Regions from separate parts of the Streptomyces sp. NBC_01508 genome, predicted to be linked through region 1. Evidence: riboswitches for the same ligand, from Rfam matches in the RefSeq annotation. Region 1 holds a riboswitch; each other region holds the start of a gene.
The links. A riboswitch is a leader RNA that binds a small molecule or an ion and turns the genes downstream of it on or off. The one in region 1 is predicted to bind thiamine pyrophosphate.
Positions count from the first base shown of each region.

Region 2: another riboswitch for thiamine pyrophosphate. It lies ahead of OG700_RS09200 (thiamine ABC transporter substrate binding subunit); the one in region 1 lies ahead of thiC (phosphomethylpyrimidine synthase ThiC).
Region 3: another riboswitch for thiamine pyrophosphate. It lies ahead of thiO (glycine oxidase ThiO); the one in region 1 lies ahead of thiC (phosphomethylpyrimidine synthase ThiC).

Region 1 is NZ_CP109419.1:4,305,033-4,308,870, reverse strand. Features, by position in the region: gene thiC (phosphomethylpyrimidine synthase ThiC) at 1-1,618, opposite strand, end outside; TPP riboswitch at 1,613-1,754, opposite strand; gene OG700_RS19950 (YibE/F family protein) at 1,826-3,220, shown strand; gene OG700_RS19945 (SsgA family sporulation/cell division regulator) at 3,242-3,676, opposite strand; gene OG700_RS19940 (IclR family transcriptional regulator) at 3,829-3,838, opposite strand, start outside.
Region 2 is NZ_CP109419.1:2,054,267-2,058,104, forward strand. Features, by position in the region: gene OG700_RS09195 (ABC transporter permease) at 1-917, opposite strand, end outside; gene OG700_RS09200 (thiamine ABC transporter substrate binding subunit) at 1,058-2,152, opposite strand; TPP riboswitch at 2,232-2,355, opposite strand; gene rlmN (23S rRNA (adenine(2503)-C(2))-methyltransferase RlmN) at 2,409-3,521, opposite strand; gene OG700_RS09210 (phosphatidate cytidylyltransferase) at 3,697-3,838, opposite strand, start outside.
Region 3 is NZ_CP109419.1:6,483,438-6,487,275, reverse strand. Features, by position in the region: gene OG700_RS30015 (NAD(P)/FAD-dependent oxidoreductase) at 1-1,127, opposite strand, end outside; TPP riboswitch at 1,292-1,405, shown strand; gene thiO (glycine oxidase ThiO) at 1,403-2,608, shown strand; gene thiS (sulfur carrier protein ThiS) at 2,605-2,820, shown strand; gene OG700_RS30000 (thiazole synthase) at 2,825-3,619, shown strand; gene OG700_RS29995 (PASTA domain-containing protein) at 3,765-3,838, shown strand, end outside.

The DNA.
Region 1 (3,838 bases):
ATTTCGGTCCGCACATCGAGCAGAAGTGCGCCGTCTTCGCCGGCTCCGCCGGCAGTGTCTCGTCGTGGAACTCCCGCGCCGTGTCCGGGTCCAGGGCGAGGTTGAACTGGTCCTCCCAGCGGAACTCGAACCGCGCGTCCGACAGCGCGTCGTCCCACTCCTGGGCCCCCGGGTGCCCCTTGGCCAGGTCCGCCGCGTGTGCCGCGATCTTGTAGGTGATGACGCCGGTCTTCACGTCGTCGCGGTTCGGCAGGCCCAGGTGTTCCTTGGGGGTCACATAGCAGAGCATCGCCGTGCCCCACCAGGCGATCATCGCGGCGCCGATGCCGGAGGTGATGTGGTCGTACGCCGGGGCGATGTCCGTCGTCAGCGGGCCGAGGGTGTAGAACGGCGCCTCCTCGCAGATCTCCTGCTGGAGGTCGATGTTCTCCTTGATCTTGTGCATCGGGACATGGCCCGGACCTTCGATCATCGTCTGCACGTGGTGGCGCTTGGCGATGGTGTTCAGCTCGCCCAGCGTGCGCAGTTCGGCGAACTGCGCCTCGTCGTTGGCGTCGGCGATCGAGCCGGGGCGCAGGCCGTCGCCGAGGGAGTACGTGACGTCGTACGCCGCGAGGATGTCGCACAGCTCCTCGAAGTTCTCGTACAGGAACGACTCCTGGTGGTGCGCCAGGCACCACGCCGCCATGATCGAGCCGCCGCGCGAGACGATGCCGGTCTTGCGGCGGGCCGTCAGCGGCACGTAGCGCAGCAGGACGCCGGCGTGGACGGTCATGTAGTCGACGCCCTGCTCCGCCTGCTCGACGACCGTGTCCTTGTAGATCTCCCAGGTCAGCTCCTCGGCCTTGCCGTCGACCTTCTCCAGCGCCTGGTAGAGCGGCACGGTGCCGATGGGGACGGGGGAGTTGCGCAGCACCCACTCGCGGGTGGTGTGGATGTTGCGGCCGGTGGACAGGTCCATGACCGTGTCGGCGCCCCACTTGGTGGCCCAGGTCATCTTGTCCACCTCCTCCTCGATGGAGGAGGTGACCGCGGAGTTGCCGATGTTGGCGTTGACCTTCACCAGGAACCGCTTGCCGATGATCATCGGTTCGATCTCGGGGTGGTTGACGTTGGCCGGCAGTACGGCGCGGCCTGCGGCGATCTCGTCGCGTACGACCTCGGGCGCGACGTTCTCCCTGATGGCGACGTACTCCATCTCCGGGGTGATGTCACCGCGCCGTGCGTACGCGAGTTGGGTGACCGCCTGTCCGTCGCGGCCCCGGCGCGGCTGGCGCGGGCGGCCGGGGAAGACCGCGTCCAGATTGCGGAGGCCACCGCGGGGCGAGGTGTGCTTGAGGCCGTCGTCCTCGGGGCGCACGGGGCGGCCCGCGTACTCCTCGGTGTCGCCGCGGCCGACGATCCAGTTCTCCCGGAGCGGGGCGAGACCGCGCCGTACGTCGGTCTCGACGGTGGGGTCGGTGTACGGCCCCGACGTGTCGTACAGCGTCACGTCGTCGCCGTTGGTGAGGTGCACCTGGCGTACCGGCACCTGGAGGTCGGGGCGGGAGCCCGCCACATATCCCTTGTGCCAGCCGATGGGTCGTGCGGCAGGCGTGCGTGTGTCCTGAACGGTCATTTGAGACCTACTCCCTACGCCGGCATTACCCGGTAACAGGTTCGGCGGTCGACGCAGCTCAGGGGTTCGGGGAAGCCCCGAACTCCACAGTCAGCGTCCTCTCAGCCCGGTGCTCCGAGCTCCCGCGTGTGTAAAGGCAACACCACGCTAGCGCGATGTCGGGCGTGCTGAACAGAGGGCCCCCGTCGTTGTTGCGATGATCGGGCGGTGACCTCACCCCAGCAGACACCCGATACGCACGGCCACTCGCACAGCCACGGGCCGGCCGCGCCGGTCTCCACACACCTGCGCAAGGTCATCGCCGCCGTGCTGATTCCCTTCGCGACGGCCGTAGTTGTCGGGCTCGTCGTCCTCTGGCCCGGTGGCGCCCCGGCGCACGAGCGCACCGGTGTCGGCTTCGACCGGCAGACCGAGCAGGGCGAGGTGGTGAAGATCGAGCGGGTCGACTGCAAGGACGTGAACGCCGCCCAGGTCCCGCCGACGGGTGACACGTCGACGCCGCAGGGGCGTGAGGCGCAGCGTGCGCAGACCGGGGACTGTGTGAAGGCGACGGTCGAGGTGACGAGCGGCACGAACAAGGGGCGTACGTTCGTGGAGGTCGTCCAGCCGGACGCGCCGCGGCAGTTTCACGTGAAACAGGGCGTGGTGGTGGCGTACGCGCCCGACGCGCCGCGTGATCTCCAGTACTCGGTCACGGACGTGGACCGCACGTTCCCGATGGCGCTGCTGGCCGGGATCTTCGCGCTCGCGGTGGTCGTCGTGGGGCGGCTGCGCGGGCTGATGGCGTTGGTCGCGCTCGTCATCTCGTTCGCCGTACTGACGCTGTTCATCCTGCCGGCGATTCTCCAGGGCTCGAATCCGCTGATCGTCGCGGTCGTCGGCGCGAGCGCGATCATGCTGTTCGCGCTGTATCTGTGCCACGGTCTGACGGCCCGTACGTCCGTCGCGGTGCTCGGGACGCTGTTCTCGCTGCTGCTGATCGGGCTGCTGGGCTCGCTGTTCATCGGCTGGGCGAGTCTGACGGGCAACACGGACGACAACACCGGGCTGATCCACGGGCTGTATCCGGAGATCGACATGAGTGGTCTGCTGCTGGCGGGCATCGTCATCGGATCGCTCGGCGTGCTGGACGATGTGACGGTCACCCAGACATCGGCGGTGTGGGAGCTGCGGCAGGCGAATCCGGACATGGGGCCGCGCGCCCTCTACCGGGCGGGTATCCGGATCGGCCGGGACCACATCGCGTCGGTGGTCAACACGCTCGTACTGGCCTACGCGGGCGCGGCGTTGCCGCTGTTGCTGCTCTTCTCGATCGCGGAGTCGGGCGTGGCGACGGTGGCCACCAGCGAGCTGGTGGCCCAGGAGATCGTACGGACCCTGGTGGGATCGATCGGTCTGGTCGCCTCGGTGCCGGTGACCACGGCGCTGGCGGCGCTGGTGGTGTCGGCCGACCGGCCGGGGGCGTCGGGGGGAGCGGTGTCGGAGACCGCGACGGGGGCGCCGTCGGGGGCACCCTCGGGAGCGCCGTCGAAGGCGTCCTCCAGGGGGCCGTTCGGCGGGCTGCGGACGCGTGGCGGAGGCGGGCGGCGCCGTAAGGCGTAGCCCCGCGCCCGCGCCGAGGGCTCAGCCCGCGTTCTCCTCGGCGAGGATGCGGCCGAGCGTCTCCTCCAGGTTGGTCTCGAAGTCCCCGAGCGCCATCTCCTGGCCGAGCGGGACCAGCCGGTCCGTACGGTCGAGGAAGGCCACCAGCGGTGGCGCGCTGACCCGGAACAGGGCGTGCTCGGTGCCGACCTGGAGCCTGATGTGGACGTCGGAGAGCTCTTCGGGCTCGGTCGGTGAGATGTACACGTCGCCGTCGCCGCTGGGTTCGTTGATGCCGTCGACCAGCAGCTCGCGGCCGAAGGCCCAGGTGACCGGGGCGTCGCCGGGCAGATGGAACGTCATCCGCACCGCGTAGGGGTCCGTCGTCTCGTAGCGGAGTTCCACCGGAATTCGGAATGAGAGCTCTTCGGAGACAAGGAAATTCATCAGGACTTCGGCCTGAACCAACTCGCGCATCAAGTACCCCGCAGTGGATGACGGAAAGTTACGGAGAGTAAGAAATTCAGAGGGATTTCGGGGGTTTGGGTGGTGAAACGTCCGGTATTGATGCCCCTTGATCCTCTTCTTAATCGTCCAACACGCAGTAACGGATCACAAGGAGTGATATTTCAGATACTG
Region 2 (3,838 bases), 2.3 Mb from region 1:
CCGGCGGGGCCGTCGAGCGACCGCTCGACCAGCACGCCGAGGGGCAGCAGAATCAGGAGCAGGACGCTGCCGAGCACGCCGGCGAGCAGCGCCCACTGCCCGGCCCCGCGCGGTCTGCGCGCCGTCTGCGCGGGGTCGACCAGTTTCAGGACGGTCTCCCGCCTGCGTACGGTCCAGGCGTGCAGCGCCAGGATCGCGCCGACGGCGGCGAACTGCACCATCGTCAGCACAGCGGCGGTGGGCAGGTCGAGCAGCTGCGCTGTCTGCCGGTAGATCTCCACCTCCAGCGTGGAGTAGGCCGGACCACCCAGGATCTGGACGATGCCGAAGGAGGTGAAGGTGAAGAGGAAGACCATCAGCGCCGCGGCGGCGACGGCGGGGCCCAGCGCGGGCAGCGTCACTCGCCACCACGCCGCCAGCCGCCCGGCGCCGAGCACCCGCGCGGCCTCCTCCTGACGCGGGTCGAGCTGCGCCCAGAGGCCGCCCACGGTGCGGACGACCACCGCGTAGTTGAAGAAGACATGGGCGAGGAGAATCGCCCACACAGATGTGTCCGCCCGCACCCCCCACAGTTCGTCGAGCAACCCACCGCGCCCCAGCAGCGCGAGGAACGCCGTGCCGACGACGACGGTCGGCAGGACGAACGGCACGGTCACGACGGCGCGCAGGAGTTGTTTGCCGGGGAACTCGAAGCGTGCGAAGACGTAGGCACCGGGGAGCGCGATCAGCAGGGTGAGAGCGGTGGAGACCGCGGCCTGCCACGTCGTGAACCAGAGCACCTGCCCGATGTCGGGCCGGCTCAGTACGTCCCCGAAACGGCCCCAGTGCCAGGAGCCGTCCGCCTTCAGCCCGCGGCCGACGATCGCGGCGACGGGGTAGGCGAAGAAGACCGCGAAGAACGCGACAGGCACGGCCATGAGGCGGAGCCGTACGGCGCTCCTACGGCGCCGTACGGCCCGCACCGCCCGTCCCACACCCCGGCCCCGGCCCGGCCCGCCGACCGGACCACTCACCTCCGTACGTGTGGCCCTGTCGCCTTCCCGGGCGGCTTTCGCGCCTACTTGACGACGAGTGAGGACCACGACTGGATCCACGCGTCACGGTTCTTGGCGATCTTCTCCGGCGCCACGGTCTCCGGGTTGTCGACCACGGCGCCGTGGTCCGTGAAGAGCGCGGGCAGCTTCGCGCCGTCGACGACCGGATTCACGAACATGTTGAGCGGCATGTCCTCCTGGAAGGTCTTGCTCACCAGGAAGTCCAGCAGGGCCTTGCCGCCCGCCTCGTTCTTCGCCCCCTGAAGCAGGCCGGCGAACTCGATCTGCCGGAAGCACGTGCCCGCGGCGACGCCGGTCGGGGCCTCCTCGGGCTGCGGGTCGGCGTACAGGACCCCGACGGGCGGGCTCGACGCGTAGGAGACGACGAGCGGGCGCTCCGCCTTGGCCTTCTTGCCGCCAGCAGAGCCGGAGAACTCCTCGTTGTATGCCTGCTCCCAACTGTCCACGACCTGGACGCCGTTGGCCTTGAGCTTCTTCCAGTAGCCCTGCCATCCGTCGTCCCCGTACGCGGCGACGGTGCCGAGGAGGAAGCCGAGGCCAGGTGAGGACTGCTCGGCGTTCTCGACGACCAGCAGGTCCTTGTAGGCGGGCTTCGTCAGGTCGGCGAAGGACTCCGGCGGCGCCAGCTTCTTGTCGGTGAAGTACTTCTTGTCGTAGTTGACGCAGATGTCGCCGGTGTCGACGGGGGTGACGCGGTGCTTGGCGTCGTCGAGCCGTACATCGGCGCGGACCTGGTCGAGTCCCTTCGCCTCGTACGGCGTGAACAGACTGTTATCGAGTGCGCGGGAGAGCAAGGTGTTGTCGACACCGAAGAAGACGTCGCCCTGCGGCGAACCCTTGGTGAGGATCTCCTTGTTGAGCGCCGCACCGGCCTCGCCGCTCTTCAGCACCTTGACGGTGTAGCCGGTCTGCTCCGTGAACGCCTTCAGCACGGAGCCCGAGACGGCGAACGAGTCGTGGGCGACGAGCGTCACGCTCTTGGACTTCGCGCCGTCCGACGACGTGGCGTCCTCGGACCCGCCACCGCACGCGGCGAGGGTGGAGACACCTATCGCGGCGGCGACGGCGCCGGCCGCCAAGTTCTTCGTGGTACGCACTGAATTCCTCCTGGGATGTCCAGGAGAAGACGCGGCCCTGCCCCGCGCCGGCGGACCGGAGCAGGGCAGGGCGCAACAGCTTGAGTGATGACCGAACTTCCTACCCAGAATGACCTGGGCAAGGTTCAGAGGGTCTGCGACCGTGAGGCTCTTTCGAGTCTCTGTCGCACTCTCAGCGCTGTGGCGCTCCCCTGTCGGAATATGAAATTCTTTCGAACCCAGCGTACATGGGCCCCGACGGGGCCCTTCCCGGCGCTCAGCGCTCCGTCGCCGCCAGCTGACCGCACGCCCCGTCGATCTCCTGACCGCGGGTGTCGCGCACCGTCACCGGCACCCCGTGGGACGCGATCGCCTCGACGAACGCCTTCTCGTCCTCGGGGCGGGAGGCTGTCCACTTGGACCCGGGGGTCGGGTTGAGCGGGATCAAATTGACGTGCACCCGCTTCCCCTTGAGCAGCCGGCCCAGCAGATCGCCCCGCCACGCCTGGTCGTTGATGTCGCGGATCATGGCGTACTCGATGGAGATCCGGCGGCCCGACTTCTCGGCGTACTCCCAGGCGGCGTCCAGCACCTCCCGCACCTTCCAACGGGTGTTGACCGGAACGAGGGTGTCGCGCAGTTCGTCGTCGGGCGCGTGCAGTGAGACCGCGAGGCGGCACTTGAAGCCCTCGTCGGCGAATCGCAGCATCGCGGGCACCAGGCCCACCGTCGAGACGGTGATGCCGCGCTGCGAGAGTCCGAGACCGTCCGGTTCGGGGTCGGTCAGCCGACGGATCGAGCCGACGACACGGCGGTAGTTGGCGAGCGGTTCGCCCATGCCCATGAAGACGATGTTGGACAGCCGGGCGGGGCCGCCGGGGACCTCACCGTCGCGCAGCGCGCGCATGCCGTCCACGATCTGGTGCACGATCTCCGCCGTGGACAGGTTGCGGTCGAGGCCCGCCTGCCCCGTGGCACAGAACGGGCAGTTCATCCCGCAGCCCGCCTGCGAGGAGATGCACATGGTGACGCGGTCCGGGTAGCGCATCAGAACGGACTCGACGAGCGTGCCGTCGTGCAGCCGCCACAGCGTCTTACGGGTGGTGTCGTCGTCGCAGGAGATGTGCCGTACCACGGACATCAGGTCGGGCAGCAGTTCCGTGGCGAGCTTGTCCCGCGCGGCGGCGGGGATGTCCGTCCACTCGGCGGGGTCGTGGGCGAACCGCGCGAAGTAGTGCTGCGACAACTGCTTGGCGCGGAACTCCTTCTCGCCGAGCGCCGCCACGGCCTCGCGACGCTCCTCCGGTGTGAGGTCAGCGAGGTGCCTCGGCGGCTTCTTGGCGCCGCGGGGTGCGACGAAGGTGAGTTCTCCGGGATTGGGCGGTGCCATGAGCTGTTTTCTCCTCGGTACGACGAGGCCGGTGTTCCCCGCCGGCTGCGGGAGGGACATGGGCACACTGCCGGTGCCAGGAGACCTCATGTGAAGGGCTCCGCGACCGCGGAGCGCAGTAAGGCCCGCCGTCCGGGACGGCGGGCCTTACCAGAGTAACCGGTACGGATACGGGTCAGCCCGACCCGACGAACACCACCAGCAGCAGCCACACCACCGGGGCCGTCGGCAGGAGCGAGTCGAGGCGGTCCATGATGCCGCCGTGACCGGGCAGCAGAGTCCCCATGTCCTTGATCCCGAGGTCCCGCTTGATCATC
Region 3 (3,838 bases), 2.2 Mb from region 1:
GCGGCCCGCTCCGTGTCGATCCGCGCGCCCGCCGCGACGAGCTTGCGGCCCTGCGCCAGGTCACGCGGTCGGCCGACGGCCAGCAGCGCCACCAGCACCCCCTCGCGCAGCCAGAGGACCGACCAGGCGGCGCTCGCCGGGTCGCCGCGCCACAGGAGGGTGTCGGCCCGCGCGTGGTGGCCCGCGTACTGCACGAAGCGGCCGAACTGCTCGGACCAGAAGTACGGGACGGGGTCGTACGGCTCGTGCGACTCCCCCACGATGTCGGCGGCGACCGTGCGCGGCCCCTGGAGCGCGTTGTCCCAGTGGTGCACCAGCAGCCGCTCGCCGTAGCGGGCCGAGGGGAACGAGGCGCAGTCACCGACCGCGTACACGCCGGGCGACGAGGTACGCAGCCGGTCGTCGGCCGTGACGGCGCCCTCGGCGCCGGTCGCGATGCCGGAGCCCGCCAGCCAGGCCGTGGCGGGTCGGGCGCCGATGCCCACGACCACCGCGTCCGCCGCCAGCTCGCGGCCGTCGGTGAGGACCACCCTGCCGGGCTCGACGGTCGCCACGCGCGCATCGGTGAGGAGTTCCGCGCCGCTCTCGGCGTACCAGTGCGCCATCGGAGTGGCGACCTCGGCCGGCAGGGCGCCGGCGAGCGGGCGGTCCGCGGCCTCGACGACGGTGACCGCGCAGTCGGCCTCCCTGGCGGCGGTGGTGAACTCGGCGCCGATCCAGCCCGCTCCCACCACCACGATGTGGTGCTTGCGGTCCAGGACGGGGCGCAGCCGCGCGGCGTCGTCCAGGGTGCGCAGCAGATGGACACCGGGGACGCCCGCCGCGCCCGGCAGGGTGACCGGTTCGGCGCCGGTGGCGACGACCAGGACGTCGTACGCAACCGGGCCCGCCTCTGTGTCCACCTCACGGTCCTCCGGGCGCACGCCGGTCACTTCGAGACCCAGCCGCAGTTCCACGGAGAGGGCGTCGAAGTCGACGTCGAAGGCCGAGCTCTCCGCCGTCCCCAGGAGGACGGCCTTCGAGAGTGGGGGCCGGTCGTAGGGCTGGTGCCGTTCGGCGCCGATGAGGGTGACGGCGCCGTCGTACCCCAATTCGCGCAGTGCCACGGCGGTCTGCACACCCGCCATGCCCGCGCCGACGACCACCACGCGCCGCTCGTCCGTCTGCTTCCGCTGCTCACTCACCCGATCACCTTAAGGAACCGGCCGGGACCACGACTCCCTTACCGGGTGCGTGGACCGGGGGTTACCCTGGCCCCGGAACCACCGATCGGCAGTAGGAATCAAGAGACTTCACACCTCGCGGGAGCCCGTACGCACCGGGCTGAGAGGGAGGCTGACGCGGCCTCCGACCGTACGAACCTGATCCGGGTCATGCCGGCGAAGGGAGGAGCGGGACGCCCATGCGGTCATCTCATACCGATGTCCTGGTCGTCGGGGGCGGGATCATCGGCCTCGTCACCGCCTGGCGCGCGGCGCAGCGCGGGCTCGGCGTCACCGTCGTCGATCCCGAGCCGGGCGGCGGGGCCGCCCGGGTCGCCGCCGGGATGCTCGCCGCCGTCAGCGAACTCGACCACGGCGAACAGACCCTGCTGGGGCTGAACATCGCCTCCGCGCGGCTCTACCCCGACTTCGTCGCCGAACTGGAGTCGGCCACCGGCCAGGACACCGGCTACCGCGCCTGCGGCACCCTCGCCGTCGCCCTCGACACCGACGACCGGGCCCGGCTGCGTGAACTCCACGCCCTCCAGAGAAGGTCGGGGCTGGAGTCCGAATGGCTCACCGGCCGCGAGTGCCGGCGGCTGGAGCCGATGCTCGCTCCGGGCGTACGCGGCGGGCTGCGGGTCGACGGTGACCACCAGATCGACCCGCGCAGGCTCGCAGCCGCCCTGCTGACGGCCTGCGAGCGGGCGGGGGTGGTCTTCCACCGGGCGTGGGCCGAACGGCTGCGAGTGGTCCGGGACCGGGCCGCCGGGGTCACGGTCGGTGGCGGCACCGAACTCGGCGCCGACCAGGTCGTCATCGCCGGGGGCAGCCTCAGCGGGCAGCTCGCGGGCGTGCCGGACGACGTCCTGCCGCCGGTACGTCCCGTCAAGGGCCAGGTCCTGCGGCTGACGGTGCCGCGCCCGTACGCCCCGTTCCTGTCCCGGACACTGCGGGCCGAGGTCCGCGGCAGCCACGTCTATCTGGTGCCGCGCGAGAACGGCGAGCTGGTCGTGGGCGCGACGAGCGAAGAGCTGGGCTGGGACACGACGGTGACGGCGGGCGGGGTGTACGAACTGCTGCGCGACGCCCATGAACTGCTCCCCGGCATCACCGAACTGCCGCTCACCGAGACCCGCGCCGGGCTGCGCCCGACGTCGCCGGACAACGCCCCGCTGCTCGGACCGACCGCCCTGCCTGGCCTGCTTCTGGCCACCGGGCACCACCGCAACGGGGTGCTCCTGACGCCCGTCACCGGCCAGGTGATGGCCACCGTGCTCACGACCGGTGAACTCCCCGACGACGCGCGGCCCTTCACACCCGGCCGCTTCGCGCCGGCCTTCGTGCCCGGCCCCTCGCCGGCCTTCTCCCCCGCCGTCTCCGTAGGTCAGGAGCAGCACGCATGAGCACCGAATCCGTGACCGTCTCGGTGAACGGGGAGGCCCGCGTCCTCGCCGTCCCCGTCACCCTCGACGTCCTCGTCGCGACCCTCACCCCCGCCCCTTCGGGCGTCGCCGCCGCGCTCAACGAGACCGTCGTCCCGCGCGGGCGCTGGTCCGCGACCCCCCTGGCCGACGGCGACCGCGTCGAAGTCCTCACCGCCGTCCAAGGAGGCTGACCCGATGTCCGGCGACCGGCTCACCATCGGCGGCACCGTCCTCAACTCCCGGCTCATCATGGGCACGGGCGGCGCGCCCAGCCTCGACGTACTGGAAAGGTCCCTGACCGCGTCGGGCACCGAACTCACCACCGTCGCGATGCGCCGGCTGGACCCGACCGTGCACGGCTCCGTCCTGTCCGTGCTCGGCCGGCTGGGCATCCGGGTCCTGCCGAACACGGCGGGCTGCCACACGGCGGGTGAGGCCGTCCTCACCGCCCGCCTGGCGCGCGAGGCGCTGGGCACCGACTGGATCAAGCTCGAAGTGGTGGCCGACGAACGGACGCTGCTGCCCGACCCGATCGAACTGCTGGACGCCGCCGAGACGTTGGTGGACGACGGCTTCACGGTCCTGCCGTACACGAACGACGATCCCGTACTCGCCAGGAAACTGGAGGACGTGGGCTGCGCGGCGATCATGCCGCTCGGGTCCCCGATCGGATCGGGTCTGGGCATCCGTAATCCGCACAACTTCCAGCTGATCACCGCTCACGCACACGTGCCGGTGATCCTGGACGCGGGGGCCGGCACGGCGTCCGACGCCGCCCTCGCCATGGAGCTGGGCTGTGCGGCCGTCATGCTCGCGTCGGCGGTCACGCGCGCCCAGGAGCCCGTCCTGATGGCCGAGGCGATGCGGCACGCGGTCGAGGCGGGGCGGCTGGCCTTCCGCGCGGGCCGCATTCCGCGCCGGCACTTCGCGGACGCCTCGTCTCCTACGGAGGGGCTGGCGGTGCTGGACCCGGAGCGGCCCGCGTTCTGAGGCGCCGCGTTGTGAGCCCCCGCGCTCCGGGGCGACGGCCGATTGCCGCGGTGTGGTGTGTGTGCTGTCACAAGACGGCTCCATTGGCGCGTCGGGCCTGACCCGGGGCTGCGGGAGTGTCGGCGGTGGCTCGTAGACTCAACGGGTGGATACGACGCTCAAGGACCCTCTCGTCGGGCAGCTGCTCGACGGCCGCTACCGCGTCGACGCGCGCATCGC